4 regions of the Shewanella sp. 125m-1 genome follow, and region 4 is predicted to be linked to each of the others. Evidence: predicted binding sites of a transcription regulator. Region 4 holds the regulator's gene; each other region holds the start of a gene.
What was found. The regulator sigma-54, encoded in region 4, starts transcription at its own class of promoters, with help from an activator protein. The targets are predictions, from matches to a motif close to GTTGGCACGNNNNTNGNNT.
Positions count from the first base shown of each region.

Region 1: ACVBIK_RS01865 (flagellar hook-length control protein FliK) is a predicted target of sigma-54. The motif match lies at 4,098-4,116, and genes of this name have one in related genera.
Region 2: flhA (flagellar biosynthesis protein FlhA) is a predicted target of sigma-54. The motif match lies at 6,401-6,419, and genes of this name have one in related genera.
Region 3: ACVBIK_RS03745 (formate dehydrogenase accessory sulfurtransferase FdhD) is a predicted target of sigma-54. The motif match lies at 5,850-5,868, and genes of this name have one in related genera.

Region 1 covers NZ_JBRILT010000002.1:166,950-174,831, forward strand. The annotation lists gene fliG (flagellar motor switch protein FliG) at 1-925, shown strand, start outside; gene fliH (flagellar assembly protein FliH) at 925-1,971, shown strand; gene fliI (flagellar protein export ATPase FliI) at 2,015-3,355, shown strand; gene fliJ (flagellar export protein FliJ) at 3,455-3,901, shown strand; gene ACVBIK_RS01865 (flagellar hook-length control protein FliK) at 4,205-5,716, shown strand; gene fliL (flagellar basal body-associated protein FliL) at 5,792-6,307, shown strand; gene fliM (flagellar motor switch protein FliM) at 6,353-7,381, shown strand; gene fliN (flagellar motor switch protein FliN) at 7,394-7,771, shown strand; gene fliO (flagellar biosynthetic protein FliO) at 7,784-7,882, shown strand, end outside.
Region 2 covers NZ_JBRILT010000002.1:176,871-184,752, reverse strand. The annotation lists gene ACVBIK_RS01940 (chemotaxis protein CheA) at 1-31, opposite strand, end outside; gene ACVBIK_RS01935 (protein phosphatase CheZ) at 44-781, opposite strand; gene cheY (chemotaxis response regulator CheY) at 795-1,178, opposite strand; gene ACVBIK_RS01925 (RNA polymerase sigma factor FliA) at 1,239-1,958, opposite strand; gene ACVBIK_RS01920 (MinD/ParA family protein) at 1,951-2,832, opposite strand; gene flhF (flagellar biosynthesis protein FlhF) at 2,837-4,252, opposite strand; gene flhA (flagellar biosynthesis protein FlhA) at 4,264-6,363, opposite strand; gene flhB (flagellar biosynthesis protein FlhB) at 6,515-7,648, opposite strand; gene fliR (flagellar biosynthetic protein FliR) at 7,714-7,882, opposite strand, start outside.
Region 3 covers NZ_JBRILT010000004.1:169,197-177,078, forward strand. The annotation lists gene ACVBIK_RS03715 (formate dehydrogenase subunit alpha) at 1-1,590, opposite strand, end outside; gene ACVBIK_RS03720 (twin-arginine translocation signal domain-containing protein) at 1,606-1,806, opposite strand; gene ACVBIK_RS03725 (TorD/DmsD family molecular chaperone) at 1,984-2,658, opposite strand; gene ACVBIK_RS03730 (4Fe-4S binding protein) at 2,669-4,387, opposite strand; gene ACVBIK_RS03735 (DUF3306 domain-containing protein) at 4,499-5,149, opposite strand; gene ACVBIK_RS03740 (DUF3305 domain-containing protein) at 5,146-5,613, opposite strand; gene ACVBIK_RS03745 (formate dehydrogenase accessory sulfurtransferase FdhD) at 5,899-6,741, shown strand; gene ACVBIK_RS03750 (substrate-binding domain-containing protein) at 6,789-7,694, shown strand; gene ACVBIK_RS03755 (nuclear transport factor 2 family protein) at 7,699-7,882, opposite strand, start outside.
Region 4 covers NZ_JBRILT010000010.1:10,658-18,539, forward strand. The annotation lists gene ACVBIK_RS06795 (KpsF/GutQ family sugar-phosphate isomerase) at 1-895, shown strand, start outside; gene kdsC (3-deoxy-manno-octulosonate-8-phosphatase KdsC) at 897-1,448, shown strand; gene lptC (LPS export ABC transporter periplasmic protein LptC) at 1,445-2,002, shown strand; gene lptA (lipopolysaccharide transport periplasmic protein LptA) at 2,073-2,612, shown strand; gene lptB (LPS export ABC transporter ATP-binding protein) at 2,609-3,340, shown strand; gene ACVBIK_RS06820 (RNA polymerase factor sigma-54) at 3,477-4,940, shown strand; gene hpf (ribosome hibernation promoting factor) at 4,970-5,257, shown strand; gene ptsN (PTS IIA-like nitrogen regulatory protein PtsN) at 5,260-5,703, shown strand; gene rapZ (RNase adapter RapZ) at 5,911-6,765, shown strand; gene ACVBIK_RS06840 (HPr family phosphocarrier protein) at 6,752-7,027, shown strand; gene mgtE (magnesium transporter) at 7,124-7,882, shown strand, end outside.

The DNA.
Region 1 (7,882 bases), on a different contig from region 4:
TTTAAAGCATCTAGAGCCAAAGCAAGTGCAAAAGGTCGGCATGGCAATGGCAGCGATGCAAGACTTTGGTCAAGAGAAGGTCATTGGTGTTCACAAGCTGTTTTTAGATGATATTCAAAAGTATTCATCGATTGGATTTAATAGCGAAGAGTTTGTGCGTAAGGCGCTAACAGCAGCATTAGGCGAAGACAAAGCGGGCAACCTAATCGAACAGATTATTATGGGCAGTGGCGCCAAAGGTCTTGATTCACTTAAGTGGATGGACGCGCGTCAAGTTGCCACCATTATCCAAAATGAGCACCCGCAAATTCAAACTATTGTTTTATCTTATCTTGAGCCTGATCAAGCGGCTGAGATTTTCGCCCAGTTCCCAGAAAATACCCGTTTAGATTTGATGATGCGTATTGCTAACCTTGAAGAGGTTCAGCCGGCTGCACTGCAAGAGCTTAACGACATCATGGAGAAACAGTTTGCCGGTCAAGGCGGGGCGCAAGCCGCTAAGATGGGCGGCTTGAAGGCGGCAGCCAATATCATGAATTACCTCGATACTGGGGTTGAAAGTCACTTGATGGAAACAATGCGCGAATCTGATGAAGAGATGGCGCAGCAGATCCAAGACTTGATGTTTGTGTTTGAAAACCTAAGCGATGTCGATGATATCGGCATTCAAGTATTGCTACGAGAAGTACAGCAAGACGTATTGATGAAGGCACTTAAAGGTGCAGATGAACAGCTGAAAGATAAGCTACTCAGTAATATGTCTAAACGCGCAGCCGAGCTACTTAGAGATGACCTAGAAGCAATGGGCCCAATCAGGATCAGTGAAGTTGAAGTCGCTCAGAAAGAGATCTTATCTATTGCTCGTCGTTTGAGTGATAGCGGAGAGATCATGCTTGGCGGCGGAGGCGGTGAAGAGTTTCTATAATGACAGAACCTAAAGAGCCTCAAGGCGCCAGTGTGAATACGACTGACGAATTTTCCCATTGGGAACTGCCTGAAGTTAGGCAAGAAATTAATCCCTCCTCGCTGAATATGTTTGGTCGTAACAGCTTGCAAATACAGGTTGACGATCCCATTGAGTCAGAAGTTATTTTGCCGCCAACCTTAAGTGAGATTGAAGATATTCGTGCTCATGCAGAGCAAGAAGGCTTTAGTGAGGGGATGGATAAAGGCTTTAGTGAAGGCCTTGAAAAAGGGCGTTTACAAGGATTAGAGCAGGGCCATGGTGAAGGCTATTCTCAAGGCCAGCAACAAGGCTACGAAGAAGGGCTAAAAACGGCAGCCGAACAACTGCAACGTTTTGAAAGTCTACTGAGTCAGTTCGAAGCGCCATTAGCATTATTAGATACTGAAATTGAAAAAGAACTGCTCGCCACCTCGATGACGCTCGCCAAGGCTGTAATAGGCCATGAGCTTAAGACTTACCCTGAGCATATTTTATCGGCACTACGCCAAGGTGTTGATTCTTTGCCGATAAAAGAGCAAAGAGTCAATATTCGTGTCACTCCAAGCGATGAAGCCTTAATTGGCGAGTTATACACTCAAGCCCAGTTAGAACGAAACCGCTGGGAAATAGAAGCCGATCCAAGTCTAAGCCCTGGTGACTGTATTATTGACAGTGTTCGAAGTCATATTGATATGACGGTAGAAACCCGTATTGGCCATGTTTTTGCTGACCTTGATAAGCACCAACAAGATCTTTTACAGATGAAAGAGCAGCAAGAAGAAGCGTTACTTAAAGCAAGGCAACATAAAGCTGAGCAACACGCCGACTATCATGCCTCAATGACGTCAGAGCTTAACCGCGCGACTCACGAGCAAGTACTTGATGCGTCACAGGCACAAGCCTTAGGTGAGCAGGCTGCAGTGATAGATAATCAGGCCGCGGTGCTAGACAATCAGACTCAAGCTGCAGAACTTCAAAGCCAAATAACAGAACACAGCGAGCAAGTGCCTGCTGGAAGCCACTAAAGTAACTGAAGCAACTAAAGTAACTGAAGCAATTAAGGTGAACATGCCGACCCGTCAGCACCAATTACGCAATAAGCTGGCTCAACACCAGCAAAAAATCCATCCATTTGTGGTTGAAGCGAGTGGCCAGCTGGTGCGAGTGGTTGGTTTAACCTTAGAAGCCACTGGGTGCCGCGCTGCAGTTGGCAGCCTATGCGCTATCGAAACCATGGCGGGTAGCCTCATTGCCGAGGTCATAGGTTTTGACGATCAATTACTGTACCTCATGCCCATCGAAGAGTTGCGTGGCGTGCTGCCGGGAGCCAAAGTGACTCCACTTGGTGAGCAATCGGGATTAAACGTCGGCCTATCTCTTCTCGGGCGGGTACTCGATGGCAGCGGTCAGCCCATCGACGGCTTAGGTAACTTGAAAACAGATCAAAGAGCCTCTAGCCATGTTGCCGCAATTAACCCACTTACAAGGCGTGCCATTAGTGAGCCACTCGATGTTGGCGTAAGAGCCATTAACGCCATGTTGACCGTGGGTAAAGGCCAGCGTATGGGCTTGTTTGCGGGCTCAGGGGTCGGTAAAAGTGTGCTGCTTGGAATGATGACCCGCGGGACAACGGCAGACATTATCATCGTGGGGTTAGTGGGCGAACGTGGCCGCGAAGTAAAAGAGTTTATTGAAGAGATTTTAGGCCCAGAGGGACGTGCACGATCTGTTGTCGTGGCAGCACCTGCCGATACGTCACCGCTTATGCGTCTTCGCGCTTGTGAAACCTCTACTCGCATCGCCGAGTATTTTCGCGATTTGGGCTATAACGTATTGTTACTAATGGATAGCTTAACTCGCTATGCGCAAGCACAACGTGAAATCGCCCTTGCTGTGGGTGAGCCGCCGGCAACCAAAGGCTATCCGCCATCGGTATTTGCCAAACTGCCTAAATTGGTTGAGCGAGCCGGTAATGGTGGCGGTCAACAAGGCTCAATTACTGCGTTTTATACCGTATTAACTGAAGGCGATGATTTGCAAGATCCTATTGCCGATGCGTCAAGAGCCATTCTCGATGGTCATATCGTATTGTCACGCAGCCTAGCCGACTCAGGACATTATCCGGCTATCGATATCGAAGCATCAATTAGCCGTGTCGCACCTATGGTTATCAGTCCAGAGCACTTAGAGGCGATGCGAAAAGTTAAACAGGTTTACTCTCTGTATCAGCAAAACAAAGATTTGATCTCCATTGGTGCCTATAGCCAAGGTAGCGATCCACGCATCGATAATGCGATTCGCTTACAACCCGCGATGAACGCGTTTTTAAGGCAAACCATGAAAGACTCGATAACGTTTGATAGTAGCACCTTAATGCTGAGCCAATTGGGGGCGCAATGTCAGGCTTAACTTTTAAGCAGACCTCAATCATTAAGACCTTAGCCATTCAGGTGTTAGCCACTCAGACGTTAGCTTATCAGTGCTCAGGCAATAACAGAGTAGACTATCATGACTAAACCCGATCCACTGCATATGGTGCTTAAGCTGACGCAAGATGCCGAAGAGCAGGCTTCACTGCAGCTTCGCTCGGCGCAACTTGAGCTGCAAAGGCGTCAAAGTCAGCTTGAAGCGCTGCAAAATTATCGTCTCGACTATATGAAACAGATGGAGCAGCAACAGGGGCAAAGCATTAGCGCCAGCCATTATCACCAATTTCATCAATTCGTACGTCAAATTGATGCGGCAATCGTGCAGCAGGTCAATACGGTGAAAGATGCCGATACTCAAAGGCAACACCGCCAAGCATATTGGCAAGAGAAACAGCAAAAGCGTAAAGCGGTGGAGTTGTTACTCGCCAATAAAGCAGAAAAAGCCAAGCTTGCTGAATTACGCAGCGAACAAAAAATGGTAGATGAATTTGCATCGCAGCAGTTTTACCGTAAGCGGCAGCGTTAATTCTCAGCAGTTACCCACCTAAATAATCCCATTTATCCCTGATACAGAGCTCGTGTTAAAGCGCTCGTAATTAAGATCTCCTAATTAGAGAGCTCAGTATTTATTTTTTGACAGCATTCATTTCACTGTTGATAGAGCAATATTGGCTCTTTTAGGTTATCCCTGCAATAACGAGCGATTAAAGGCTGCGTTTGCTTTTGGCACTATTATTGCTTTCTATTGTGTTGACTGCCCCAATTCAGCCGATATTTTGACATATTCCCTCGTAGGTCGGTTTGATGAGTTAACCCTAACGGAGACGTAATGCAGCAGATGAACAACATTTTACTCAGTGGCTCAGAACATAGTAAAAAGGCCACTGAAAATAACAATAAATCTTTGGAGCCATCTCTTAAACCTAGGGCTAACTCTGAAGGTGATTCTGAAGTTGGTAGCTTTTCGGCTGCGCTGGAAAAAGCGGGTAAACAGACTGACACTAAGGCAGAGTCAGCTTCTTCAGCAGTTGATAAGCAATCATCAAGTGCGAGTTCAAGTTTAGAAATTACAGCAGAAAGCAACATTCAGGCACAAGCCAAGGCTGAGAGTGCTGCTGATGATGTCAGCCAGGTGTTTGCCCAGATCAATCTTGCAAATAATTTTGGTAGTGAAGCTCAGCTTGCCGCCAACGGCGAAAGCTTGCCGCTACAAGTGGTATCAGAAGCGACTTCAGAAGAGACATTAGCAAGTGAGCTTGAAGCGAGCGAACTTGCAGGCGATATCTTAACGGCGTTGAGTCAAAAGTCAGGCTTGTCAGAGCAAGAGCTAACTCAGCTTTCTGCCGCAGAGTTACACAAGCTGTTGCAGCAAAGCCAAATTTTAGATGCTAATGGCGAATTAACAGCGGAGTTTGCTGTTACGGCTAATGTTAATCTCGACTTGGGGGCTAATTCGCAGCCAAAACAGCAAGAGGTTGGGCTAGCCAGTCAAGCGGGAGTGACTGATAAAGCCGGTCTTGCCAATATTGCAACAGACCCTGAGGCGCTTCACTCTGCTCTAAAAAGCGCTGACGCGAATACGAAAAATGAGCCTCGCGACATTTTCGGTAAAGAGCTTGCCGGGTTATCTCAATTACAGAAAGCCAGTGGTGAGCAGCTAAAAAATGCCGATGCCAGCAGCCAAACGATGACTAATCAGTTGGCTGCAACCGAACAACTTAAAACGGCTGAATTGTCGGTGCGAATGATGTCATCGCAAACGGGACAAGAGGCAAGTTTAACCGGTGCTGACGCAGCTCAGGATCTTAAAGCGTTAAAGGGTTTGCAGGGGCAATCATTACAGCAGCAAGCAGGATCGCAGCGTCAAGAAATACCGCAGCTGCAATTGTCATTGAAACAAGGTGCTGAACAAACACCGCCAATGCAACAGATGATCCAGCGTTTCTCACCGATGATGAATCAGCAGCTGATCACCATGGTTAGCAACGGGGTACAACATGCTGAAATTCGCCTAGATCCACCAGAGCTTGGCCATATGATGGTGCGCATTCAAGTCCAAGGTGATACCACTCAAGTTCAATTTCAAGTAAGTCAGCATCAAACTCGTGATCTGGTTGAGCAAGCAATGCCAAGGCTGCGTGAGATGCTGGCAGAGCAAGGGATGCAGTTAACCGATGGCCAAGTGTCTCAAGGGGGCGGTGGAAATACCGACGGTGAACAAGGTAACGGCCGCAAAAATGACAGTGGTATGGCCGAAACGGATGAAATTTCAGCAGAAGAGTTGCTCGCAAGGTCAAATCTATCAACAAGTTCGGCATCAGGTATAGATTATTACGCATAAGCAGGTAATCTATAGCGGCTTAAAAATATTGATAAGAGTGATGACGTCGCTCTGCACTCCAGTTAGGGAAGAAAAATGGCAGAAGAAGCAACATTAGAGCTAGAAGATAGCGCTGAGCCTCGCAGTAAAAAGAAGCTTATTTTATTCGGCGCAATTGCTATGGTGCTAATGACCATTATCGCTATTACAGCATGGATGTTATTGCGCTCAGATGATGTTGCAGAGGTTGCAGGTACGGGCGATCCCGCTGTTGAATCTGCCTCAAGAAGCGGAGAAGCGTTTTATGCGGCTATGCCCAGACCATTTTTGTTCAATTTACCAGATAATGGCCGAACCCGCTTAGTCGAAATTAAAGTGCAATTAATGGTTCGTGGTAATGACGATGACACTTTGATTAAAAAGCATATTCCGTTAATTGAAGATGCACTGCTTACCACATTTAGTGGTGCTGATATCCAGAAGCTCAGCTCTCCTGCTGGTAAGGATGAATTACGTCTGTTAGCGCTGCGAAATGTACAAAATACCCTGCAGCCCGTAACTGGCCGCACAGTGGTAGAAAAAGTCCTATTTACCGGTTTTGTCATGCAATAAGTTGTGTGAAAAAAGTAATTATTTTATATAAGCAAAGGCGATATCGTGAGTGATTTATTAAGCCAAGACGAAATTGATGCACTACTCCACGGAGTCGATGATGTCGATGACGATATTATTGACGACAATGAGCTCGATGCACGTTCATATGATTTCTCGTCGCAAGACAGAATTGTACGTGGTCGTATGCCAACGCTCGAGATCGTCAATGAGCGTTTTGCTCGGCACTTGCGGATCAGCATGTTTAATATGATGCGTCGTGCGGCAGAAGTGTCGATTAACGGCGTGCAAATGCTTAAGTTTGGTGAGTATGTCCATACCCTGTTCGTGCCAACCAGTTTAAATATGGTGCGTTTTAGCCCTTTAAAAGGTACCGCGTTAATCACCATGGAAGCCCGTCTCGTTTTTATTCTGGTAGACAACTTCTTTGGTGGTGATGGCCGTTTTCATGCCAAGATTGAAGGCCGTGAATTTACCCCTACCGAGCGTCGTATCGTACAACTGCTGCTAAAGATTATCTTTGAAGATTATAAAGACGCCTGGGCGCCAGTCATGGATGTGCAGTTTGATTATCTTGACTCTGAAGTCAATCCGGCAATGGCCAATATTGTGAGCCCTACTGAAGTGGTTGTGGTGAGTTCATTTCATATTGAGGTTGACGGTGGCGGCGGTGATTTTCATATCACAATGCCGTACTCGATGATTGAGCCTATTCGAGAACTGCTCGATGCGGGTGTGCAAAGTGATACGCAAGATACCGATATGCGTTGGTCACAGGCACTGCGTGATGAAATCATGGATGTTGATGTGGGGATCGATGCGACCATTGTTGAGCATAAACTCACTCTAAGAGAAGTTCTGGCGTTTAAAGCGGGTGACGTTATCCCGGTTGAACTGCCCGAGCACATCATCTTGAAAGTCGAAGATTTACCGACTTATCGTTGTAAGATGGGAAGAACAAAAGAAAATTTAGCATTAAAAATTTGCGAAAAAATTCCAAGACCAGAAACGGTTAAGACAGAATTACAGCTAGTGACCCACAAAGGCCGTGGGCGCGAACGTTCAGATATATAAGGTGAAGGGTAAATGAGTACAGATACAGATGATTGGGCTTCAGCAATGGCTGAGCAAGCGATTGAAGAAGCTAAAGCTGTTGAATTCGATGAGTTTAACAACGATAGTGCGCCGTTAAGTGAAGAAGAAGCATCTAAGCTCGACGCGATTATGGATATCCCTGTCACTATTTCGATGGAAGTCGGTCGTAGTTTTATCAATATTCGTAATTTACTGCAGTTAAATCAGGGTTCTGTCGTCGAGCTCGACAGGGTCGCGGGTGAGCCTCTCGATGTGATGGTTAACGGTACCTTGATTGCCCATGGTGAGGTGGTTGTCGTCAACGATAAGTTCGGTATTCGTCTAACGGATGTCATTAGCCAAACAGAGCGAATTAAAAAGCTGAAGTAAAAGGGACGTTTAATGAGCTTTCAACTGGTATTAGCCGGAGTGAGTAGTGCGGCAGCTCAAGCTGAAACACCTGCTTCACCAACGAGCATCGCTACGCTTTCAAGCATGGTA
Region 2 (7,882 bases), on a different contig from region 4:
GCAGTATCTCTTCATCAACATCAAAGGACATTCTCTGACTCCCTTAAAAACCTAAACTCGAAAGCAGATCGTCAACTTCATCTTGACCTGTCACCACGTCCTGGCGGTGCTCTGCATTCATAATAGGACCTTCAGCTTCAACATTTAGCTTTGGCTTGTCGTCAACCGCGTTTGCAGGTTGCTCACCAAATACTGTCAACATCGACACTAAGCTATTCTCAACTTCTCTAACGAGTTCAATCACTCGACGGATCATCTGTCCGGTTAAGTCTTGAAAATCTTGTGCCAATAAAATTTGATTAAGAAGTTCTTTTACTCGGCTTGCATCCGACTCGCTTCTTTCTACAAATTGTTGGATATCGTGGCAGAGTGTTTTAAATTCATTTAGCGGCAACTCGCGACGCATTAGCTTGTCCCAAGCGGGCTTAACAGCTTGAATATTTTCACTTAATGCACTTGCAAGAGGTAAGCACTCTTCCACCGCATCCATGGTTTTATTTGCCGCTTGCTCTGTCATATCGATGACATAAGTCAAACGCTCTTTTGCATCTGGGATCTCAGTATTGGCTAATTCAATTAAACGACTATCAAATTGAAAGTCAGAAATAGCACTGTGAAGTTGACGGGTTAAGCGCCCGACTTCATCAAAAAGATCTTTTTGAATGGGCGCAGAAATTTCTCTAACCAATTCATCCGCTTTTTCCTGCTCTCCCTGACTAAGAAGTGCAACTAGACTCTCTGCTTGTTCAAGAGTAATCAGCCCTGACAATTGTTGCTGCATTGCTCATCCCTGCTTAGCCGAGGCGTTCAAAAATTTTATCGAGCTTTTCTTTTAGTGTGGCTGCGGTAAATGGCTTAACGACATAGCCGTTAACGCCTGCTTGAGCGGCAGCAATAATCTGCTCACGCTTAGCTTCAGCGGTCACCATTAATACAGGAAGGTGTTTCAAATTATCATCGGCACGAATGGCCTTTAATAGGTCAATACCTTGCATGCCAGGCATGTTCCAGTCAGTTACAACGAAATCAAAATCGCCTTTTTGTAACATAGGTAAAGCTGTAGAACCGTCATCTGCTTCTTGAGTATTGTTAAATCCCAAGTCACGTAACAAGTTCTTAATGATACGTCTCATTGTTGAAAAATCATCAACAACAAGAATCTTCATATTCTTGTCCAAAGTTTCCTCCGCGGAGCGCGCCTAAAATGCGCAAGTAATGTGGTATCAATTATTATGATTTTATTCTTGTGTCCAATGCTTGAGTTTACCCTTGAGCCTGAGCATCGCCTGACTATGGATCTGGCTAACTCTAGACTCACTGACCTCAAGAATGGCCCCAATCTCTTTTAAATTCAATGCTTCATCGTAATATAGCGACAACACCAGCGCATCTCTTTCTGGTAGTAATTTAATCGCTGCAACGAGCGCAGAATGAAACTGTATTTCCGCGAGCGACTCGTAAGAATCATCTTCGTGGTCGTCAGCTTGATTCAAACCTTCAACGGCCACGCCTAAATCTTCTATACCAACGACTTTGCCCACTGATACGTCGTTTAAAATGCTGTAATACTCATCGAGTGGCATCTCTAACCGCTCGGCGATTTCGCTATCTTGAGCATCACGTCCTAACTCTTGTTCAAGTTCATCAATCACTTGAGCCACGCGGCGCTGATTGCGGTGTACCGAACGTGGTACCCAATCGCCGCGTCTAATTTCATCTAACATTGAGCCACGAATTCGAATTCCGGCAAAGGTTTCGAACTTGGCGCCTTTACTACCATCAAAGTTTGATGACGCTTCGAGTAGCCCCATCATGCCGGCCTGCAACAGATCATCTAGCTGAACTGATGCTGGCAAACGAGCCAAAAGATGATGGGCTATTCTTTTTACAAGCGGTGCATACTGTTCAACGATAGACGTCTTATTATCAAAACGAGTATACGCAGCCGCTTTATTCACCCGATTTATCCTCTTGATAATCAGGACGTTGAACTAAACGCTCAACGAAAAACTCTAAGTGACCACCAGGTTGAGACGGTACTGGCCAGCTCATAATTTTATTTGCCAGCCCTTGATAAGCAATGGCTGCTGGTGACTTAGGAAAAGCCTCAACAATCAATTTTTGCTTACGTACCGACTTACGTAAATTTTCATCAAACGGTACCGTGGCGACCAGCTCTAACGCGACATCAAGGAACCTGTCGGTTACCTTGCTTAGCTTGGCGAAAAGCTCCATGCCTTCTCGTAAGCTACGCACCATATTCGCTACAATCTTAAAGCGGAACACACCGTGCTCACGACTTAAGATTTTGATCAGCGCATAGGCATCGGTAATTGAGGTCGGTTCATCACAAACCACAATTAATACGTCTTGTGACGCTCGAGAAAAGCTCAATACCATATCTGAAATACCGGCAGCGGTATCAACAATCAAGATATCAAACTGAGTTCTCATTTCGCTAAAGGCGCGAATAAGGCCAGCATGCTGTGCTTGAGTCAGTTCCACCATTGCCTGAGTACCTGACGTGGCTGGAATAATGCCAATCCCTTTCGGTCCTCGAAGGATCACATCATCTAATTCGGCCTCTCCCGACAAAACATGAGATAAATTTCGCTCAGCACGCAAACCTAACATCACATCGACGTTCGCTAGACCTAAATCCGCGTCCAATACCAGTACACGTTTGCCCTTTTCGGCTAACGCAACCGCGGTGTTAATAGAGACGCTGGTTTTGCCCACGCCACCTTTACCACCTGATACGGCGATTACTTTTACTTTTTCATTATTTGGCTGATTCATCATACGTAAACCGCTTGCTTGATCCGGAGTCATGGCTTCACTCAAATGCATAGGTCATTTCTTGCGACCCTTCAATATTATGTAATGGTTCTATAGGTTTGTTATCTAATGCAGCTAATGCGCGATTGGCTAACGATAATGTATCAGCCACCTGCATATCTTCAGGAACTCTTTGTCCGTCCGTTACATAACTTAAAGGCAACCCACTTTGAATCAAGACGCTTAACGCAGGCGCTAACGATATTGATTCATCTAATTTTGTTAGTACTGCACCCGAAAGTGGAATACGTGTAAACTGTTTTACTGCATCTTCTAATACTCGACGCTGTCCCGTGGCAGACATTACCAGATAACTGCGTATTGGTAATCTGCTATTTGCGGCTAAACTGTCGAGTTGCTGGAATAAACGCTGATCTCTTTGTCCCATCCCCGCTGTATCAATCAAAACGAGCTTACGATTTCTAAATTGATAGAGTATTTGTTCTAACTCATTAAAATCATGAGCCTGTTTTACAGGGCACCCCATTATTTTGCCATAAGTTGCCAATTGCTCAAAGGCTCCAATGCGATAATGGTCAGTAGTAATGAGCGCAACTTGATCTGAGCCGTGATAAGCCGCAAAACGCGCCGCTAATTTAGCCACTGTCGTTGTCTTACCCACACCCGTTGGGCCAACAAATGCAACCACGCCACCTTGGCGTACAATATCATCGCCTTGGTTATCGAGTAAGTTGGCTAAGCTACGCGGCAAAGAGGCCACTAACTCTGCTGGAGAGTAATGTTCACTAAGGCTCGATAGCTTCTTTGCTATCGCGGGAGAGAACTCAGCCTCTAGCAGCTTGCTCTCAAGCATTGCTCCTACAGGATCGACCCGCTTTTTCTGTTCGACCATCAAGCTACTCACTTGATGCGTCAATAAATTACGAATTGACGCTAACTCTTCTTTCATCGCGTCAAATTCGGCACTGTTGTTCTGTTTGCTGCCATTAAAACTGTCTGGCGCTCGATGAGGCGTAAACTCTGCTTTCGCAGGTTCAGACGGCTTCACTTGTGCTTGCAGTCCTTTAGCCCATTCAGGCATATCAAGATTGTCACTGCGCGTTGACGGCGTTTGTTGGCTAATACGACTTTGCTGACGCTCTAATAATGCCTGCAAAGAATCTGGCGCTGGCGTTGATTGAGCGCGACTTTCAGCTTTTACGTTGGCCGCTCTCATATTCGGCTGCGCGCCACCTAAGGTCACCCTCTCTTCCGCAAGATCGGTAAACATAGCAGCAGAAGGTTTAGCCTCTGCAATTTTTGGCTTAGGCTCGTCATAATCGACTGCCGCAACAATCTCAATGCCACCGGTCACTTTCTTGTTTGACATGATGACAGCATCTGACCCCAAGGTTTCTTTAACTTGGGCTAGGGCCGAGCGCATATCTTTTGCTAAAAACCTTTTAATCTTCAATTATTCGACCTCTACTGACCCACTGCCGAGACGATGCGTATTTGCTTCTCGTCGGGGACTTCTTGATATGAAATCACCCGTAAATTAGGGATCGTATGCTTAACAAATCGCGATAACGTTGAACGTAGCATGCCTGACGTCAATAAAATTGCAGGCTGACCAACCATTTCTTGACGCTGCGTGGCGTCCACTAACGACTTCTGCATACGCTCTGCAAGGCTTGGCTCGATATTCGGACCATCGCCTCCCGTTGCCTGCATAGACTGATGCAACATTTGTTCCAACTCTGGCGCCAAAGTAATGACAGGGATTTCAAGCTCAGGTCCGCTGATCTCTTGCACTATCATACGTTTTAGGGCTATTCGAACCGCAGCAGTTAATACTTCGGTGTCGCTGCTCTTTGGTCCATATTCAAGTAACGTCTGTACGATGGTCTTCATGTCACGAATAGACACACCTTCATTGAGCAAGTTCTGCATCACTTTAACGACGCTGCCCAGTGGCATCACATCTGGAATAAAGCCATCAACCAACTTAGGCGAATGCTTACCAAGCATTTCAAGTAGTTGCTGAACTTCTTCATAGCCAAGCAGTTTGGCGGCGTTATTCGATAATAGTTGGCTGATGTGAGTGGCCACTACCGTTGAGGCGTCGACTACCGTGTAACCTAAGGTTTGTGCGTGCTCACGCATTTCGGGAGCGATCCACACCGCATCCAGACCAAAAGCGGGGTCTTTCGTTTCGATACCATCTAGCTTGCCATATACTTGCCCAGGATTAATCGCTAGCTCACAGTCATGACGAATTTCAGCTTCACCCGATGCCACGCCCATTAATGAGATCCGGTAAGCATTGGGGGATAAATCGAGGTTATCGCGAATGTGAACGGCTGGCACCAGAAAGCCTAGCTCTTGTGAGAGCTTCTTACGCACGCCTTTAATGCGTCCAAGCAGCTCGCCGCCCTGACCTTTATCCACTAATGGAATTAAGCGGTAACCCACTTCTAGGCCAATGGTGTCAACATGCTGTACATCATCCCAACTCAGCTCTTTTGGCTGCGAGTCGCGAGGCTCAACAGGACCTGTTTTTGCCAGCTCCAGTGCGCGCTCTCGGTCTGTTTGTTGCTTTTTCTTAATGAAGTAAGCGCCCGCGCCAGCTGCCGCTGCACATGATAAGAACACCAAATGTGGCATACCTGGCACAATGCCCATCACGAACATCACGCCTGAAGCGATGGCTAGCGCCTTGGGACTGTCAAACATCTGCCCCATAACCATTTCGCCCATATCACCGGATTCATTTTGACGCGTTACCATCAAAGCCGCGGCAATAGATAAGAGTAGACCGGGGATCTGCGCCACTAGGCCATCACCAATCGTTAATAGGGTATAAATTTCAACTGCCGCAGAGAAAGATAAATCATGCTGAGCGATACCAATAATAAAACCGCCCACAATGTTAATCACAAGAATTAATATACCGGCGACCGCATCACCTTTTACAAATTTTGACGCACCGTCCATGGCACCGTAAAAGTCGGCTTCACGGGTCACTTCAGCGCGGCGAGAACGCGCTTCTTCTTGCGTTAATAAGCCAGCGTTTAAGTCGGCATCAATCGCCATCTGCTTACCTGGCATGGCGTCTAGGGTAAAGCGAGCACTTACCTCAGATATTCGCCCCGCGCCTTTTGTCACAACGGCAAAGTTGATAATAATAAGGATTAAAAACACGACTAGACCAACGGCATAGTTGCCACCAATCACCACAGAGCCAAAGGCCTCAATCACCTTACCTGCCGCGTCACCACCATTATGGCCTTCAAGCAGGACCACACGCGTTGAGGCAACGTTCAGTGCAAGCCTGAGTAGGGTTGCCACCAGCAAAACGGTAGGGAATGCAGCAAAATCTAGCGGTCTGTCGCTGTAAATGGCAACGAGGAGTACCACGAGTGCCAGTGCGATATTGAAGGTAAAAAGGATATCGAGCAGGAACGCGGGCATAGGTAAAATGATCATAGCCAGAGCGGCTAAAACCAATAACGGCGTACCAATACCTTTTAAATGCGCAGGCTTTATCTGTTTTAATTGGCCTAGACTTGCTTTAAGTTCCATTCACCCTGAGTCCGATCTTTGACGTCTAACGCCAATACAGCAAATACTGTACCAATTATTTTTATAAGAATTGTCGCGACTATAACCTGAAAGCGACTAGCAAAGAATATCTGACGTTGCGAGTGGTTGATTTTTGGGCATAAAAAGGACTTTAATGTTTTAATTCATCTGGGATCGGCTGTTTAATTGGAACAGGATTAGGACGCCTGCCCTTGCCTTTTTGGTATTGTCGTAATTGGAATACATAAGCAAGCACCTGAGCCACTGCAGTGAATAACCCTTCAGGGATCTCTTGGTCAATTTTAGTAGTATGAAAAATAGCACGTGCCAGTGGCGGAGCTGAGACTATTGCCACGTCGTGCTCTCTAGCAATTTCTCTGATTTTAAACGCCACTTCATCCACGCCTTTTGCCACAACAAAGGGGGCCGTAGAACGAGTCGCATCGTATTTAACCGCCACGGCGTAATGCTCAGGGTTAACAACAATAACGTCGGCATTGGGCACTTCACCCATCATCCGCCTTTGAGACATCTCGTGTTGTAACTGACGAATGCGTCCTTTCACCTCTGGCTTTCCTTCGGTGTCCTTGTATTCGTCTTTCACTTCTTGCTTGGTCATCTTTAACTGTTTGGCATGATTCCAAATCTGAAATGGCACATCAATAATGACGATCAGGAAAGTGGATGCGCAAAGTAAAATAAATATCCATACCACTATGTCCAGAGCATGGTAAATATTGCCTGGCAAGTGATCTTGCGACAGCATCAAAATATCATCTAAATAGAGGGTCAATAATAGATAGGCAGTAATGGCGACCACAGAGAACTTAGCAATACCTTTAGTAAGTTCAACCAAGGCTTGCACGCCAAACATCCGCTTAAACCCAGCCATAGGGCTCATTTTGCTGGCCTTGGGCATAAAAGCTTTAACCGAAAATGACATGCCACCAAGGGCGACATTACCTGCAAATGCGATTAAGGCTAAAAACGCAATAAAACCCATCAACGGGACTGCAAGTTCAGTGCCTACCATCCCCCAAACATTCATCATCTGATTGGTATCAAAAATCTCGTCACGACTCTGCGTAAATAACTTCGTCATGATGTTATGCATCGCCTGTGCGATATCGGGGCCAGTCATTAACAAGCCTACCGAAGCCGCGATCAGTACGGCAGAAGTTCCTAGATCTTTTGAGCGTGCAACCTGCCCTTTGTCTTTGGCCTGTTGCAACTTTCTGGAGGTGGCTTCCTCTGTTTTTTCTTGGCTACTATCGTTTTCAGCCATTTATAGCCGCCCTCCACCTTGTAACGTGAACACTATTGCTGATAGCCATTCGCCATAAAGCATGATTACAGCCCACCATCGGCGCGGCATTGCAGCTCAAGTACATTACAAAGTAGTAGCTGAACTTCACGCCACACTTCATCAAAATGCGTCATGATGGGTGACAAAGTTAGCCAAAGAATAAACAAGCCTGCAATCATGGTGACAGGAAAGCCGATAGAGAAGATATTTAAC
Region 3 (7,882 bases), on a different contig from region 4:
TTCAAACTGAGTACATGCAGGCAGTAGATACACGCCATCGGTACGCTCGTGCATAACACCTGCCATCGTTGGGAATGGATCCACAACAACCACGGTTTTCATTTTGTTCAGTGCTTCACGGACTTCACGACCACGGGTTTCAGTGTTAACTGACTGCCCCCAGAAGAATGCCATGTGGATGTTATCTTTCTGAGCAATCTTAGACTTGTCTTCAAGTACACCATCGTGCCAACGTGAACACGGGATCCCCGTCGAAGTCATTGGATCTTGACCTAAACGTGGCTCAGGGTCGAAGCGGCCCTTCACCCACTCATAATCTAAATCCCAGACGTTACACCAATGCTTCCAAGAACCTGTTTTTAGACCGTAATAACCCGGTAGAGTATCGAACAACAGACCCATGTCAGTTGCACCCTGTACGTTATCGTGGCCACGGAAAATGTTAGTACCGCCACCAGATACACCCATGTTACCTAGGGCTAGCTGTAAGATACAATATGCACGAGTGTTGGCATTACCCACGTGATGCTGAGTACCACCCATACACCAAACGATAGTGCCTGGCTTAGTTTCAGCAAGTAACTTAGCGACGCGACGCATTTGCTCTTCGGTTGCACCAACAATATTAGCAACTTCAGCAGGGTGATACTTCTTCACCTCTTCGCGAATACGTTCCATGCCGTAAACACGCTGGTCGATAAAGGTTTGGTCTTCCCAACCATTTTCGAAGATGTGCCATAACAGACCATAAATGAAAGGAATATCCGTACCTGGACGAATATGCACGAACTCATCAGACTTAGCTGCAGTTCGGGTGAAACGAGGGTCGACAACAATAATTTTTGCGCCGCGCTCTTTACCAATCAAAATATGTTGCATAGCAACGGGGTGAGCTTCACAAGGGTTTGAGCCGATGAACATCATCGCCTTCGCATTGCGAATATCGTTAAAAGAGTTAGTTTGCGCACCATAGCCCCAAGTGTTTGCAACACCGGCTACAGTGGTAGAGTGACAAATACGTGCAGAGTGGTCGACATTGTTGGTGCCCCACATTGCCGCAAATTTGCGGTACATATAAGCTTGTTCGTTAGAGAACTTTGCACTACCCATGAAGAATACAGAGTCTGCACCCGATTCTTTACGAATATCTAGTGCGTGTTGGCCCACTTCTTCAATCGCTTGATCCCATGAAAGACGCTTCCACTTACCGCCTTCTAGCTTCATAGGGTATTTCAGACGCTTTTCACCATGGCCATGCTCACGAAGCGCGGCACCTTTTGCACAGTGTCCACCCGCATTAAATGGGTGATCAAATGCTGGCTCCTGAGTTGTCCATACACCGTTTTGAACGCCGGCATAAACGCCACAGCCTACAGAGCAGTGAGAACAGATAGTACGTTTAGTTTCGGTGGGAACATCGTGGGGGATAAATTTAGCTTCTGCTTTACGCATCATTCCTGCGCCAAGCATAGATGCCGCTGCAATACCGCCTGTCGCGAGGCTTGCGGACTTGAGGAATTGGCGACGGTTTAGACCTAAGACTGGCTTATTGCTTTTGACAGCTTGGTCTGCTTTGCGGGTTAATCGCATCACACTCTCCTTTAATTAGTTACTGCGCAATGTGTCGTAATAACTACGAACATGGTCAGACTCTTGATAACCAATACCTTTTTCCGCAATAGGTGCGATTTCAGGTTCTGCGGCAAGAGCTTGTCCACTTGCAGTTGCAACTGCGCCAGCCGCACCGCCGATAGCCAATGCCTTTAGCAGTTGACGACGGCCCATGTCGGAAGCTTGCTTCTTCATAGTGTCTCCTTAGATTTACTAAAATTAAGATAAATTGCTTATGTTTAAACGCTCTATCCAGTTCTTGTGGGCTTCTTGCTGAGAAGAATCCCTGTTTTTGTCTATGTCAGCTCAGGCTGAGTCAAAATTGAGCCCAAGCACTGAACTGACATAAATCCAAACCTCTACCGATAGCGATTAAGACGCTAGCTCATTGGTAGAAGGCTCAATCTTTTCAGAAGATTCTGCTTCACTGCCTGGGCAGTTAACCGGAATATTCAAACTTAACTGTTCAAACTCTTTCGCTTCGAGAACGAAAAATGCTTTAGCAAGCTGAGCAACGGTTGCATAAAACGCCGCACTTGGCGCTTTAGCTAAGTTATCGCAAAAACGCTCAATCCAGCTGCCCATATGGCGTTGGTAGAAAGCTAGCTGACGGTAACCTGGCGCTTCTAAGATCAAGGTGCCCATCACTTCGCAAAGTGCTGCCACATGATCTTCAGGCTCTTTAACGTCTTCTTCACGCTCAAAACCAAGCTGCATCAGGTCATTACGTAGCAGCGCTAATGGCTTGTCCATTAGTGAACCAGTCATGAACCAGCTACCATAAGGTAGGATCTCACCACAGCCCACACCGAGGAATACGCTGAAATACTCATCTTCAAGCTGTTCTGAACTAAACTGCTGAGCAGCCAATTTAAGTCCAACCCAAGCCTTAGTCATGTCGCTATCGTCATCAGCATCAATTTCTAAACCCGCTAAGAACTCAAGGAGTTCAGGGCTAGGTTGACGACGTAATAGCGCAGCAAACAACTGATAAATATCGGCTCTTAACTGATCGTTTTCTGAAACTTCTCTTACTAATTCGGTCATGGCTAAACTCTTATCGCAGTTGCTTTTCAGGATCTTGAAGAATGTCTTCAAACATGTCTTTTACTCGACAGTCACCACACATTTTTAAACGCTCTGTGTTGGCACTGAAGGCACTGTGGGTTCCTACCACTTCTAACATCCGCTTCACCATGGATTGTGTTGCGAACGGTTCGCCGCAAGTAATACATTCGAAGGGAGCTTCCTCATGCAGGGTTTTACGCTCCTGACGCGCAGCTTTATCAAAATTAACCTGAGACGTTAAGCTGATAACTTTCTCAGGGCATGCTGTTTCACACAAACCACACTGCACACAATCTTGCTCAACAAAATAAAGCGCTGGTCGATCACCGCCATCGGTCAATGCCATCGTTGGACAGGTCGCCACACAAGACATACACAAGGTACAGTTTTCAGTGTTAACACTGACTTGACCGTATGGCAGGTTGCTCTGTGACAAACACGTATCGACAGATGCAGCCTGTTCATTTAGATGATCGATTGCGTTGTAAATGGTTTCACGCTTAGTGGTTGCCACAAACTCAGCAGGCACTATCACTGGCCAGCTTGCACTGGTAATAAGCAACTCTGAAAGCTCTTTAGCACCGGCTTCGTTAAGATGAGCCTCGGTGATAAGGCTCACGCGTCGCGGTTGCCCCATTTCATCAAGAATGTCGTTGGCTAGCGCTAATTCACCATTAAGCATTTGAGTTAATGTTGGCGCAGTCGCATCCGTTTGCAGGATTAATACCTGACGCGCACCCCATGCTAATGCTGACAACCAATGGTCCATGCTCGCAACGGTGATCTCCTCCATTGCAATCGGGATGATTTCACCCGCGAGGGCTTCAGTTATCGCCTCTTCGCCCTTACCCATATCATGAAATAGGATCACTGGAGCAATTTGTGCTTGGGAGCGGAAGTTCGTCACCAGCTTATTCAGGTAGGTATGCATAGCTTGCGGCGTTGGCAAGTCATAACTAATAGCACCTGTTGGGCAAGCATTAGTACAACTACCAGCACCGTGACAAAGGTAAGGATCAATTTCGATCATCTTCCCTACGCTAGTAATCGCATCGGCGGGACAGAAGTTCAAACAACGAGTACAGCCTTCATTGCCGTGACGGTAATGGGCACAAATATCACTGTTAATTTTAACGTAGCGTGGCTTATCGAATTGGCCAACCAGCTCTGGAAGCTGCTCTAGCGCTTCATCGAGCTTAGCTTGGTCTTGACCCACATAGAAATAGCCTGGTGGCAGCATTTCAAGATTGATGCAAGGGCTCATGCTAAGGTCGAGAATAAGGTCGAAGTGGGCTTTACGAATGGCGACAGTACTTAATTCTGCATTACCGTTTTCGTGTTCAACCTTGACTTGAAACTGACCTAAGAAACCTTTAATTTCAACAAGCTTGTTGTAATAGCTCTCTACGTCTTCAGCAGCAGTCATTACTTTTTCAAGATGGGCTTCGTCCTGGCTAGTGATTGGCTCGTTCGCCAAAATGGCGCACTTACCCATACTAGACAACTTGTCCGCAGCTAAACGTGCCAAATCTTCTGGCCCGATAACAAGAACATTACCTTCGGTGGTGTAGCTAATGGTCGGTGGGATCAGATTTTGAATCATCTGAGTCCCAGCAAGGACCTTTTGTCGAACCTCTTTGAGTCCAACTTGTGTTTCACTATTGCTCACATTGCGTTCCTGAACAGTTCTTTGGCTGTTTCTGTACATGAGTATCGCTGTTATCTCATCGCGCTTTTCATTAGCACCAGCTTTTATTACTCTCTAAATACAGCAATTCACATACCAAATTTGTGGAAATAAAAACACTCTATAGTGACGTTAAACAACTTTATCGGTCGTAACATCACTGCTTTTTGGTTCATTTTGGGACAAGTCGTCTTTATTGTCGTCCAAAATGTCCGATACAGCTTTTGTATCATTAAGGTGTTCATTCTGATCGGTATTTTCAGCTGCAATCATCTCATCTGATGCTGCCTCAACGCCGTCTTTGGCTCCATTCTCATCATCTTCATCTTTGAAGTTATGGCGGAATACTTTCTTAAATAGCTCAGCAGAGACATCAGCTGTTAGCTTAGGCTGATTACTGTAATCAAGCGCATATTCAAGCAAGCCATCAATTTCGCTGTAGTGTGGCTGCTTCCATAGTGCCTTTAGTGCTGCAGCTTTTGCAGCCGGGTCTACATTAGCGCCCATAAAGCTGGCAAAACTACCACCGACTTCAATTTTTTCAGGATCAGGCAAGTCCTCTGCACGCAAAATCTTATCGGCTTGCGCTTCAGCTTGTGTGTCGTCAGAGGCTGGGGTTGAATCTGATGCTGTTACTTGCTCTGCTTCAGCTTGCTGTTGGGCTGCTAGCGCCTGCTCTTCGGCTTGTTGCTGTGCCGCGGCTTCTGCGGCAGCGACTTCCGCTTCACCCTCAGCCTCTACTTGTTGCTTACGTAAATTCCAGCGGGATAAAAATCCACTCATGTTCTGTCCGCCATGTGGTTAGTACTTGGCCCTTGGTTCTTACGGCGATCCACATGTTTACGGCGATGTGCGCTAATTTCGACTTCACCATGACGAGTAATGAACGCTTCAATCCAGCAGGCAATAGCCTTGGGCATAGGGATGTTTAATACTGGGGTATCAGCTTCTAAACAACCGGCTGCGACATTTTGGTCAGCAGATAAGGCAACTGGGATCCACTCACCTTCGAGCGTTTCATCACAGACGATATACAGCATCGCGTTATCCATATCGATATTGATACGGTAGCTGCCGCGCTCATCTTTGTGTAGCTCAAGTAGAATTAGGTAGGCACCTTCAGGTGCGGCGTGGGTGGCAGGAAGTATCTGATCGACCTCCCACTGTACTGAGGTCCATCTTCCGACTTGCTTCTCGGTCTTCTTAAGAGAAACGTACATTGGCCATTGGCTTTCGGTATGTTGCATTCAGTCTCCGTCTTGCCTGAGGTGGCTGCCGATATAGCAGTCCAACTATATAAATACTCCCCTAAGCTAAAGCAATATATGTGCCATACGATATCAATTAAATAGTTTGAACTAGATCAACTATTCCAAGCAAAGACTAGGACATTTTGTCTAAATAGCAATTACCGATAGGACATAAAAGGGCGACCCTAACACTAGAACTGTGATCTACTGCTAATTTATTCCCCCCTATAAAATTAGGTACAGATATTGCTTAGAACTAGGCGCAATTATTCCCTTTAACAGATGATGGGTCACATGACAGCATACAAAAGCAATCCAAAGTTAATTAAAACCAATACTGAAGTCCCTCTTACGATTGCTGTAACCGCCATTAATGAAAATGGTGAAAAAGTAGATAAGTTCATTGCTTGCGAACGCCCTCTCACTGTTTATCTAAATTGGCAGCCTATTGTGACGTTAATGACACTTGGCGCCCGAGCTGAAGCATTGTCATTAGGCTATCTTAAAAACCAGGGATTCATCTCAGATATCAATAAGCTAGAATCTGTCATCGTTGACTGGGATGTGAATTCAGCCGCCATCATTACCAGTGAGAAAATTGAAAATCTAGATGAAAAACTGTCTGAAAAAACCGTCACAACAGGCTGTGGACAAGGTACGGTTTACGGCGACTTTATGACTGGACTTGATGACATTAAGTTACCCACGCCTCAGTTAAAACAGAGCATGATCTATAGCTTGCTTAAAAATATCAGTGCCTACAATGAAACCTACAAAAATGCCGGTGCAGTGCATGGTTGTGGCTTATGCCAAGAAGACCAAATTGTTGGCTTTGTTGAAGATGTCGGTCGTCACAACGCTGTTGATACCTTAGCCGGTGAGATGTGGTTAAACCAAGATTCGGGTAACAACAAACTGTTTTACACCACTGGACGTTTAACCTCTGAGATGGTGATTAAAGTCGCCAAAATGGGGATCCCAGTGGTGTTATCCCGCAGCGGCGCAACACAGATGGGATTAGAACTCGCACAACAGCTTGGAATTACCATGATTGCTCGCGCTAAAGGTCGCCACTTCTTAATTTATAACGGTGCTGAGAATATTGAATTTGATGCAATTGCCTAACCGAATAGACCTAATAACTAGTATTAAATGCGCAACAAGGATTAATCATGACCGAGCCGACTGACCTGATCTATATGAGTGCCAAACAGGTATCTGAGTACCTAGATCTCAATGAGAAGAAAGTCTACTCAATGGCCAACGACCGCATTCTTCCCGCGACTAAAATAACGGGTAAATGGCTATTTCCAAAGATCTTAATCGATAGATGGGTGATGGATTCATGCCACAGCGGCATGCTATCTGATCGTATGCACATCACAGGTAGCGATGACCCACTCTTGTCAATGTTGGTCGCTAGAATGATGTCACAGGTGGGTAAAACCGAGCTCATCAGTTACAGCTCTACTGGTTCACGCTTAGGTTTAGACTTGCTTTCACGAGGTTATGCCGATGTGTGTACTCTGCACTGGGGCAGTGTTGAAGAGCGTAGTGTTCGCCACCCTGCTTTGTTACAGGGTTACGCTAACCACCAGCAATGGGTCATGGTGCACGGCTATACCCGTAAACAGGGCTTAATGATGCGTCCAGACATGCATCACCGCTGTCAGGAGTTGGACAAAGTGTCCCAACAGTCTTGGCGTTGGGTCGCTCGCCAAGCGGGAGCCGGTAGTCAACAACACCTTGAACAGTGGCTGATGAAGCAAGGTGCTTCATTTGAAGAGCTAAATTCAAGTATTGTGGCACAGAGTGAACGAGAGTTAGCGGGTTATATTGCTCGTAACAATGCCGATATCGGTTTTGGCTGTCAGTCGGTGGCACTTGAAAGTGGCTTGAGCTTTGTGCCACTCGTCACAGAGTCTTTTGATTTTGTCATGCCGCAGGGGATCTACTTTAGACGCCAGCTGCAAAGACTTTTCAACTTATTAGCTGAGCCACAAACCCAACAACTCGCAGCTACGCTTGGGGGATATGACTTAACAGATTGCGGTAAGTTACTCTGGAATGGCCAGTAATAAACTAGAACGGCTTACATTGGGTACCTTGATGAAATACCATTTGCCATAAATCTCGATTTTTTCGCCAGATAGAACTGCGAATTGAAAAGCTGATGACATTCTCATCAGCTTTTTTTAATGTAGCTCGATAGGTTACCTGACAAACATCAGGCGCCAACTCTCTCACTGCAAATTGGCTAGTTTCA
Region 4 (7,882 bases):
CATTGACTCTTCAGAATTTGCCCAAGCTTGCCAATTAATATTGCAATGCACAGGTAAAGTTATCGTGATGGGCATGGGCAAATCAGGACACATTGGCAACAAGATTTCAGCCACACTAGCCAGCACAGGTACACCTGCATTTTTTGTGCACCCCGGTGAAGCTAGCCATGGCGACTTAGGCGTATTGAGTGAGAACGATATCGTACTTGCGATTTCAAATTCAGGTGAGTCGAGTGAGATCTTAACCTTAATGCCAGTCATTAAGCGCATGGGGCTGCCAATGATCTCTGTCACGGGTAAGCCAGATTCTAATATGGCGAAGCTGGCGCAACTGCACCTTTGCATTGAAGTACCAGAAGAAGCTTGCCCACTTGGGCTTGCACCAACGTCGAGCACCACAGCAACATTAGTCATGGGCGATGCCCTAGCGGTTGCGTTATTGCAAGCGCGCGGCTTTACTCAAGATGACTTTGCACTGTCTCACCCCGGCGGTAGCCTAGGGCGAAAATTGCTACTTAAAGTCAGTGATGTCATGCATAAGGGCTGTGAGTTACCAAGTGTGCAAAATGATATCTGTATTACTGAGGCGCTGTACGAGATCTCTAAAAAAGGCTTAGGCATGACAGCGGTTGTTGATGCCAGCAACACCTTAGTCGGTATTTTCACCGATGGTGACCTACGCCGGGTTATCGACGCTGAAGTCAATTTACGCACTACTCCTATCGCAGAGGTGATGACTAAAGGCTGCGTCACCATTACCGATAACGTGCTTGCAGCAGAAGCATTAAAAGTCATGGATACTAAGAGTATTAATGGTTTAATCGTGATTAACGACAAACAACAGCCTGTTGGCGCATTAAACATGCTAGATATGGTCAAAGCAGGAGTAATTTAATATGTCCAAGCAAGGTTTATACGGCCCTATTAGCGATGTAGTCTGGCAAGCAGCCAGCAAGATAAAACTACTCATTTGCGATGTTGATGGCGTGTTTTCCGACGGCCTAGTCTATATGAGCAACAGCGGTGAAGAACTTAAAACATTCCATACTCGTGATGGATATGGCGTACGCTCAGTATTATCTAGTGGCATCCAAGTGGCGATTATCACCGGTCGTAAATCACAAATCGTTGAAGACAGGTTTACCGCTCTAGGCGTTACCCACATCTACCAAGGTGTCGATAACAAGTTAGCCCCCTATAATGAACTGCTATCACTTTATAATGTTAGCCCTGAAGAGGTCGCTTATATTGGTGATGACATGGTGGACTTGCCCGTTATGCAGCAGGTTGGTCTTTCCGTTTGTGTGGCCGATGGTCACCCATATGTAAAACAACATGCAAAAATGACCACCCATATTAAAGGCGGCCACGGCGCCCTACGCGAACTCACTGATTTACTACTATTAAGCCAAGACAAGTTTGACTCAGCTCATGGGATGAGTATATGAACCGCGTCACCCTTGCGATAATCGCACTTTTTGGCACTGCACTTTTGCTCTATTGGCAAGTTCAGTCTAAAAAAAGCGAGCAGGAGCTGAATATCGATACAAGTCAGCGACCCGACTATATTATCGATGATCTACGTAGCATCGAATATAACGAGTTAGGCTTCATCAATAGCGAAGTAACAGCGAAACACATGGAACACTTTGATAGCGTCAATATGACCTATTTTACTGAGCCTGTTTATCTCATTTACCCTGATGATGGCCTAGCCGAATGGCGACTTAAAAGTGATAAAGGCAGCCTGAATAAAGTCACTGGCAAGGTAACGCTAGAAAACAATGTTATTATCGACTCGATTAGCCCAGAAGAGCCGATACAGACGTTAAGCACCAGCTATTTAGATCTTGATTTGAATACTATGATCATGACGTCAGATGAAATTATCCACGTCACTGGCAACGAATTCGTCATTCAAGGTGTAGGCTTATATGCCGACCTGAATGCCCAGAGCGTAAAACTAATCAGCCAAGTAGAAGGTATCTACGAAGCTCAGTAACGCCAACATATTGAACAATTTTACACTCATACTAGCTAAAGAAAACGCTTTAGCTGAGTAGAAGGACGCTATGAAATACAATCAATCTATCCTTGCAGGCCTATTTTGTCTGCTCAGTTTCAGCTCTGTTGCTAAAGTTGATGACCTGATGCAAGAGGTGAAAATTGCGGCCGCTAGCCAAGAAGCTGATATCAAGAATAATCAGGTTATCTTTTTTGGGCCTGTCGAAGTCACTCAGGGCACAATCAAGATGAATGCCGATAAGCTACGGGTTTTCTCAAAAGAAGATAAGAGCGGTAAAACGCTTGTGGCGACTGGTAACCCAGCCACTTACACCCAAATAATGGATGATGGACGCCCGGCAACGGCTAGCGCAAAAGAGATCCGCTACGAACTTGCTACGCGCACACTCACCTTAGTCGGCGAAGCCACCCTAGCGCAAGACGGTAGCCAGGTCACAGGTAACCGCATTAAATACAACATCAGTTTGCAACAGCTTATTGCAGAAAGTACTGGCAAGGGCGATGACAGAGTTATCACCATTATTCAGCCTGAAACCTATCAGGAAGAGAAACCAGAATCGCCAGCGAAAAAGCAGGAACAGCAATGAACCAAATCACCTTAAAAGCGGTCAATCTTGCTAAGAGCTATAAAAATCGTGCCGTCGTACAAGATGTTAGCTTAACCGTAAAGACAGGTCAGATTGTTGGTTTGCTTGGCCCAAACGGTGCAGGTAAAACAACGACATTCTACATGGTGGTTGGCCTAGTACAGAGTGATAAGGGTAAGATCTTTATTGATGATGACGATCTTACGCTCGATCCTATGCATTTACGCGCCCGTAAAGGTATCGGTTACCTACCTCAGGAAGCCAGTATTTTTAGAAAGCTGTCAGTACGTGACAACATCATGGCCGTCTTACAGACTCGTCATGACATCAATAACGAGCAACGTGAAGAACAACTTGAGCATCTACTCGAAGAGTTTCATATCACTCACATTCGTGACAGCCAAGGTATGGCATTGTCTGGAGGCGAACGCCGCCGGGTAGAAATTGCTCGGGCACTCGCAGCTAATCCAAAGTTTATCTTGTTAGATGAGCCGTTCGCGGGTGTTGACCCCATTTCAGTTATCGATATTAAAAAAATTATTGAACAACTTAAGAGTCGCGGTCTGGGCGTACTGATCACCGATCATAATGTTCGCGAAACTTTGGACGTTTGTGAGCGTGCTTACATAGTAAGCCACGGAAATCTGATTGCTGAAGGTACACCTGCCGAAATCTTGGACAACCAACAGGTTCGAGCGGTGTACTTAGGTGAACAATTCAGGCTATAGTTAATTCACAGTATGGAAGCTGAAAAACTCAATATGGAATTATTTCCAAAAAAAATCAACGTGTTGAGTTTTTGAGCAACCTTCGCCAGTTCAACGAGCTTTAACGTTTAACTACAGTGTAGGGAATAGCGGTAAAATGAAAGCGTCACTCCAGCTCAAAATGGGTCAACAGCTCACTATGACTCCCCAGTTACAACAGGCCATTCGCCTGTTACAACTGTCTTCTTTAGAGCTGCAACAAGAGATCCAACAAGCATTAGATTCTAATCCGTTACTGGAGCTAGATGAAGAGCAGTCAGATGGCGATATGATCAACGATGAAGATCACTCTGTAAATGACTCTAATAGTGAACTCACCCAAGATAGCGCAAGCGTTGACACCTCCGAAGCCCTCACCCAAGATTCCATGCCCGATGACCTGCCTATGGATACCACTTGGGATGAAGTCTACACCGTTTCCTCTAATGCTAGCTCAGGCGTAAGTCGTGAAGATGACATGCCATTCCAAGGCGAGACTAGCGAAGGCTTATATGAGCATCTTGAGTGGCAAAAGAACCTCACCCCATTTTCAGATAACGATCTTGCTATCGCCACCGCGATTATTGATGCGATCGATGAACGAGGTTATTTAACCCAGAGCTGTGACGAAATTCTCGAAGCGATGGGCGATCCTGAAACTGAACTCGATGAAGTCGAAGCCGTTTTAAAACGAATTCAACATTTTGATCCTATCGGTGTTGCCGCCCGCAACTTAAGTGAATGCCTACTTATCCAGCTAGCACAATATGCCGCAGATACACCGCACATTGAAAATGCAAGATTACTGATTAAAGACTATTTAGACCTTATTGCGGGGCGTGATTTTAGGCAGTTAATGCGTAAAACCAAACTCAAAGAGGATGATTTACGTGAGGCGATCACACTGATCCAAACTCTTAACCCAAGACCTGGGCTTGCCATTGCACGCAGTAAAGATGAATACGTCATTCCCGACGTGTCTGTCAGCAAGAAAAAAGGTCGCTGGGTGGTAGAGCTAAATCCTGACTATATGCCTAAGATTAATGTTAATCAGCATTACGCATCAATGGCGCGTAGCACAACGAATCAGGCCGACGGTCAATTTATCCGTGGCCACCTGCAAGAAGCTAAGTGGTTTATAAAGAGCCTGGAAAGCCGCAACGACACCTTATTGAAAGTGACAAACTGTATCGTCAAATTCCAGCAAGGCTTTTTTGAGTTCGGTGAAGAAGCCATGAAACCTATGGTACTCAATGACATTGCCGAAGCTGTTGAAATGCATGAATCTACCATTTCACGTGTTACCACACAGAAGTACATGCACACCCCAAGGGGCATTTTTGAACTAAAATATTTCTTCTCAAGCCATGTGGGTACCGACGATGGCGGAGAATGCTCATCGACAGCAATTAGGGCATTTATTAAGAAATTAGTCGCAGCTGAAAACCAGAGGAAACCGTTAAGCGATAGCAAAATGGCCCAGCTTCTGGCTGAACAAGGGATTAAAGTTGCTAGACGTACGATTGCAAAATATCGAGAAGCGATGCTGATCCCGCCCTCAAACCAACGTAAGAGTTTATAACTCAAAATTAGGCACATGGAGGATCGATAATGCAAATCAACCTGACAGGACATCACATCGAAATCACCGATTCACTACGCGGTTATGTAGAAGAGAAATTTACAAAGCTTGAACGACATTTCGATCAGATCAATAATGTGCACGTTATTTTGAATGTACAAAAAATGCAGCAGATTGCCGAAGCTAAAATTCACCTTAAAAAAGGGGAAGTATTTGCTATTTCGGAACATGCAGATATGTATGCTGCAATAGACTCCCTGATCGATAAACTAGATCGTCAGGTTATTAAACACAAAGAGAAGCTGACTAAACACTAACGATGGAACTAAGTACCATCCTGCAGCCGGAGTGCACTACCTGCGCCACTCCGGGCAGTAAGAAAAAAGTACTGGAGTTAATCAGTGACATTGCCGCTGTCCAGTACCCAACCCTTTCTTCACAAGAGATCTTTGAAAGTCTCTTGGCACGAGAGAAAATGGGTAGCACGGGAATAGGTAATGGTATAGCGATTCCTCATGGAAGGCTGTCGAATATAGAACGTCCAGTTGCAGTATTAGTTAAATGTGAAGTTCCTATCCCATTTGACTCATTCGATAAGCAGCCTGTCGATATTCTATTTGCTTTATTGGTGCCATCTGATCAGTGTGAGCAACATTTAGCAACACTGTCTTGTATGGCTGAAAAACTCAACGATAAAGCGGTGGTTAAGCAGTTGAGAAAGACCAGCAATGAATCAGAACTATACCAAGTCATTACCCAATAGCTAACTACTCAGGTCTTTAAGTTATTTATTTTTTTACACAAAAGGTAAATGATTTAAAGACCTAAGTAATTATTACAGCAATATTATTTATTCTTATTCACCCGCTCAACTTCTTGCTTTCAGCCTTAAAAAAGTTAATCTATACACTTACACAATATAACCACAAAAATCATACATTTTGTTTAATGTCTATCAGGTAATCATACGATGAAGCTTGTTTTAGTCTCAGGTCGCTCCGGTTCAGGTAAGTCCGTTCTATTAAGAATGCTAGAAGATCTCGGCTATTATTGTGTCGATAACCTGCCCTTGCCAATGATGGGGACCTTACTCAAAGAGCTATCGGGTAACACTAAGCTTGTCGCCATCAGTGTCGATATTCGTAACCTGCCAGAAAAGAAAGATGAGCTGGTTAAGCACCTCACTTTTCTGCCTGATGGGGTCGAGTTATTAAGCTTTTTCCTTAACTCAAGCGATGAAGTGCTACTTAAACGTTATAACGAGACCCGTCGTCTGCACCCTTTATCGCACGATAACATTTCGCTTAAAGAGGCCATTGCGCTAGAAGGTCGCTTGTTAGAGCCGCTAGCCAACATTGTCGATCATTATATCGATACCTCAAATCTCAACATTTACGATCTTAATGATCAGGTGCGTGAGATCCTACTTGGCAATCTTGATAAAGAGTTGATGATCAACTTCGAATCGTTTGGTTTTAAACATGGTATGCCAACCGAAGCTGACTTTATGTTTGATGTACGATTTTTGCCAAACCCACATTGGGAGCCCGACCTGCGCCCTATGACTGGGCTCGACCAACCAGTACAAGATTTCTTAAATGAACGCCCAATGGTCAACCTGTTTATTAAACAGATTGAAGATCTACTCGAAACTTGGTTACCCGATCTAGAACGTAACAACCGTAGCTACCTTACCATTGCGATTGGCTGTACCGGTGGCCAACACCGATCGGTTTATATCACTGAGCGCCTTGCTGCTCACTTCAAAGATGGCAAACATAAAATACAAGTCCGCCACCGTGAGCTAAAAAATGCCGACCATTGAACGTGAAGTTACCATCTGCAATAAACTAGGTCTTCACGCTCGCGCTGCCACAAAACTCGTTGTTTTAGCCTCCGAATTTGATGCTGAGATCACCATCATTCAAGGTGAGAAACAAGCCTCTGCTACAAGTGTACTAGGCTTATTGATGTTAGAAACAGGAATGGGAAAAACGGTACAACTCGTTGCAACCGGGACAGACGCCCAAGCAGCGCTCGATGCCATTTGCCAATTAATTGATGCCAGATTTGATGAAGATAATTAATTCGTTATTTTCCTAATGAATTTCCTAGCTACCGCACATAAATACTCTTGAGTTACGTTATGATAAGCGCCTTTAAAACGACCCAGTGAGGGAGCTATGCCGATTGAAGTCTTAGATAATCAAACAACTGACCAACGTCTCAATCAGCTGACTCAAGCATTAGGCAACGGTATGTTTGTCCACGTCCGCAACATGTTGCAGGATATGGCTGCAACGGACATTGCTTTTATTCTCGAATCTTCTCCACCTCGTACTCGTCAAGTGCTATGGCAACTGATTGACCAGGAACACACAGGTGAAATCCTCGACGAACTCGGTGAAGAGCTTAAAGACAGTCTCATTGCTCAGATGAGTCCAGAGCGCGTTGCAAAAGCCGCCGAAAACATGGACACCGATGACTTAGCCTATATTTTGCGAAGCCTGCCTGACAGCATCTTTAAGCAAGTTTTGCAGTCAATGACCAAGCAAGATCGCGTGCGTGTCGAACAAGCGCTGTCATACCCTGACGACACTGCTGGCAGCTTGATGAATACCGATACGGTTACCTTAAGGCCAGACGTCAATATCGACGTGATTTTGCGCTACTTGCGGATCCGCGGTGAACTTCCGCAAGCCACAGACATGCTATATGTGGTCGATAAACAAGACAGCGTGTTAGGTGGTGTACGTATTGCAGATCTGCTGACCTGTGACCCAAACGCCTCAGTACGTGAAATAATGGTGTCGGATCTTGAAGGGATCCCTATTGGCATGTCTGACAGCGAAGTGGCGCAGCTATTTGAACGACATGACTGGGTGTCGGCCCCCGTTATCGACGCTGACAACAAGCTACTTGGCCGTATTACCATCGATGAC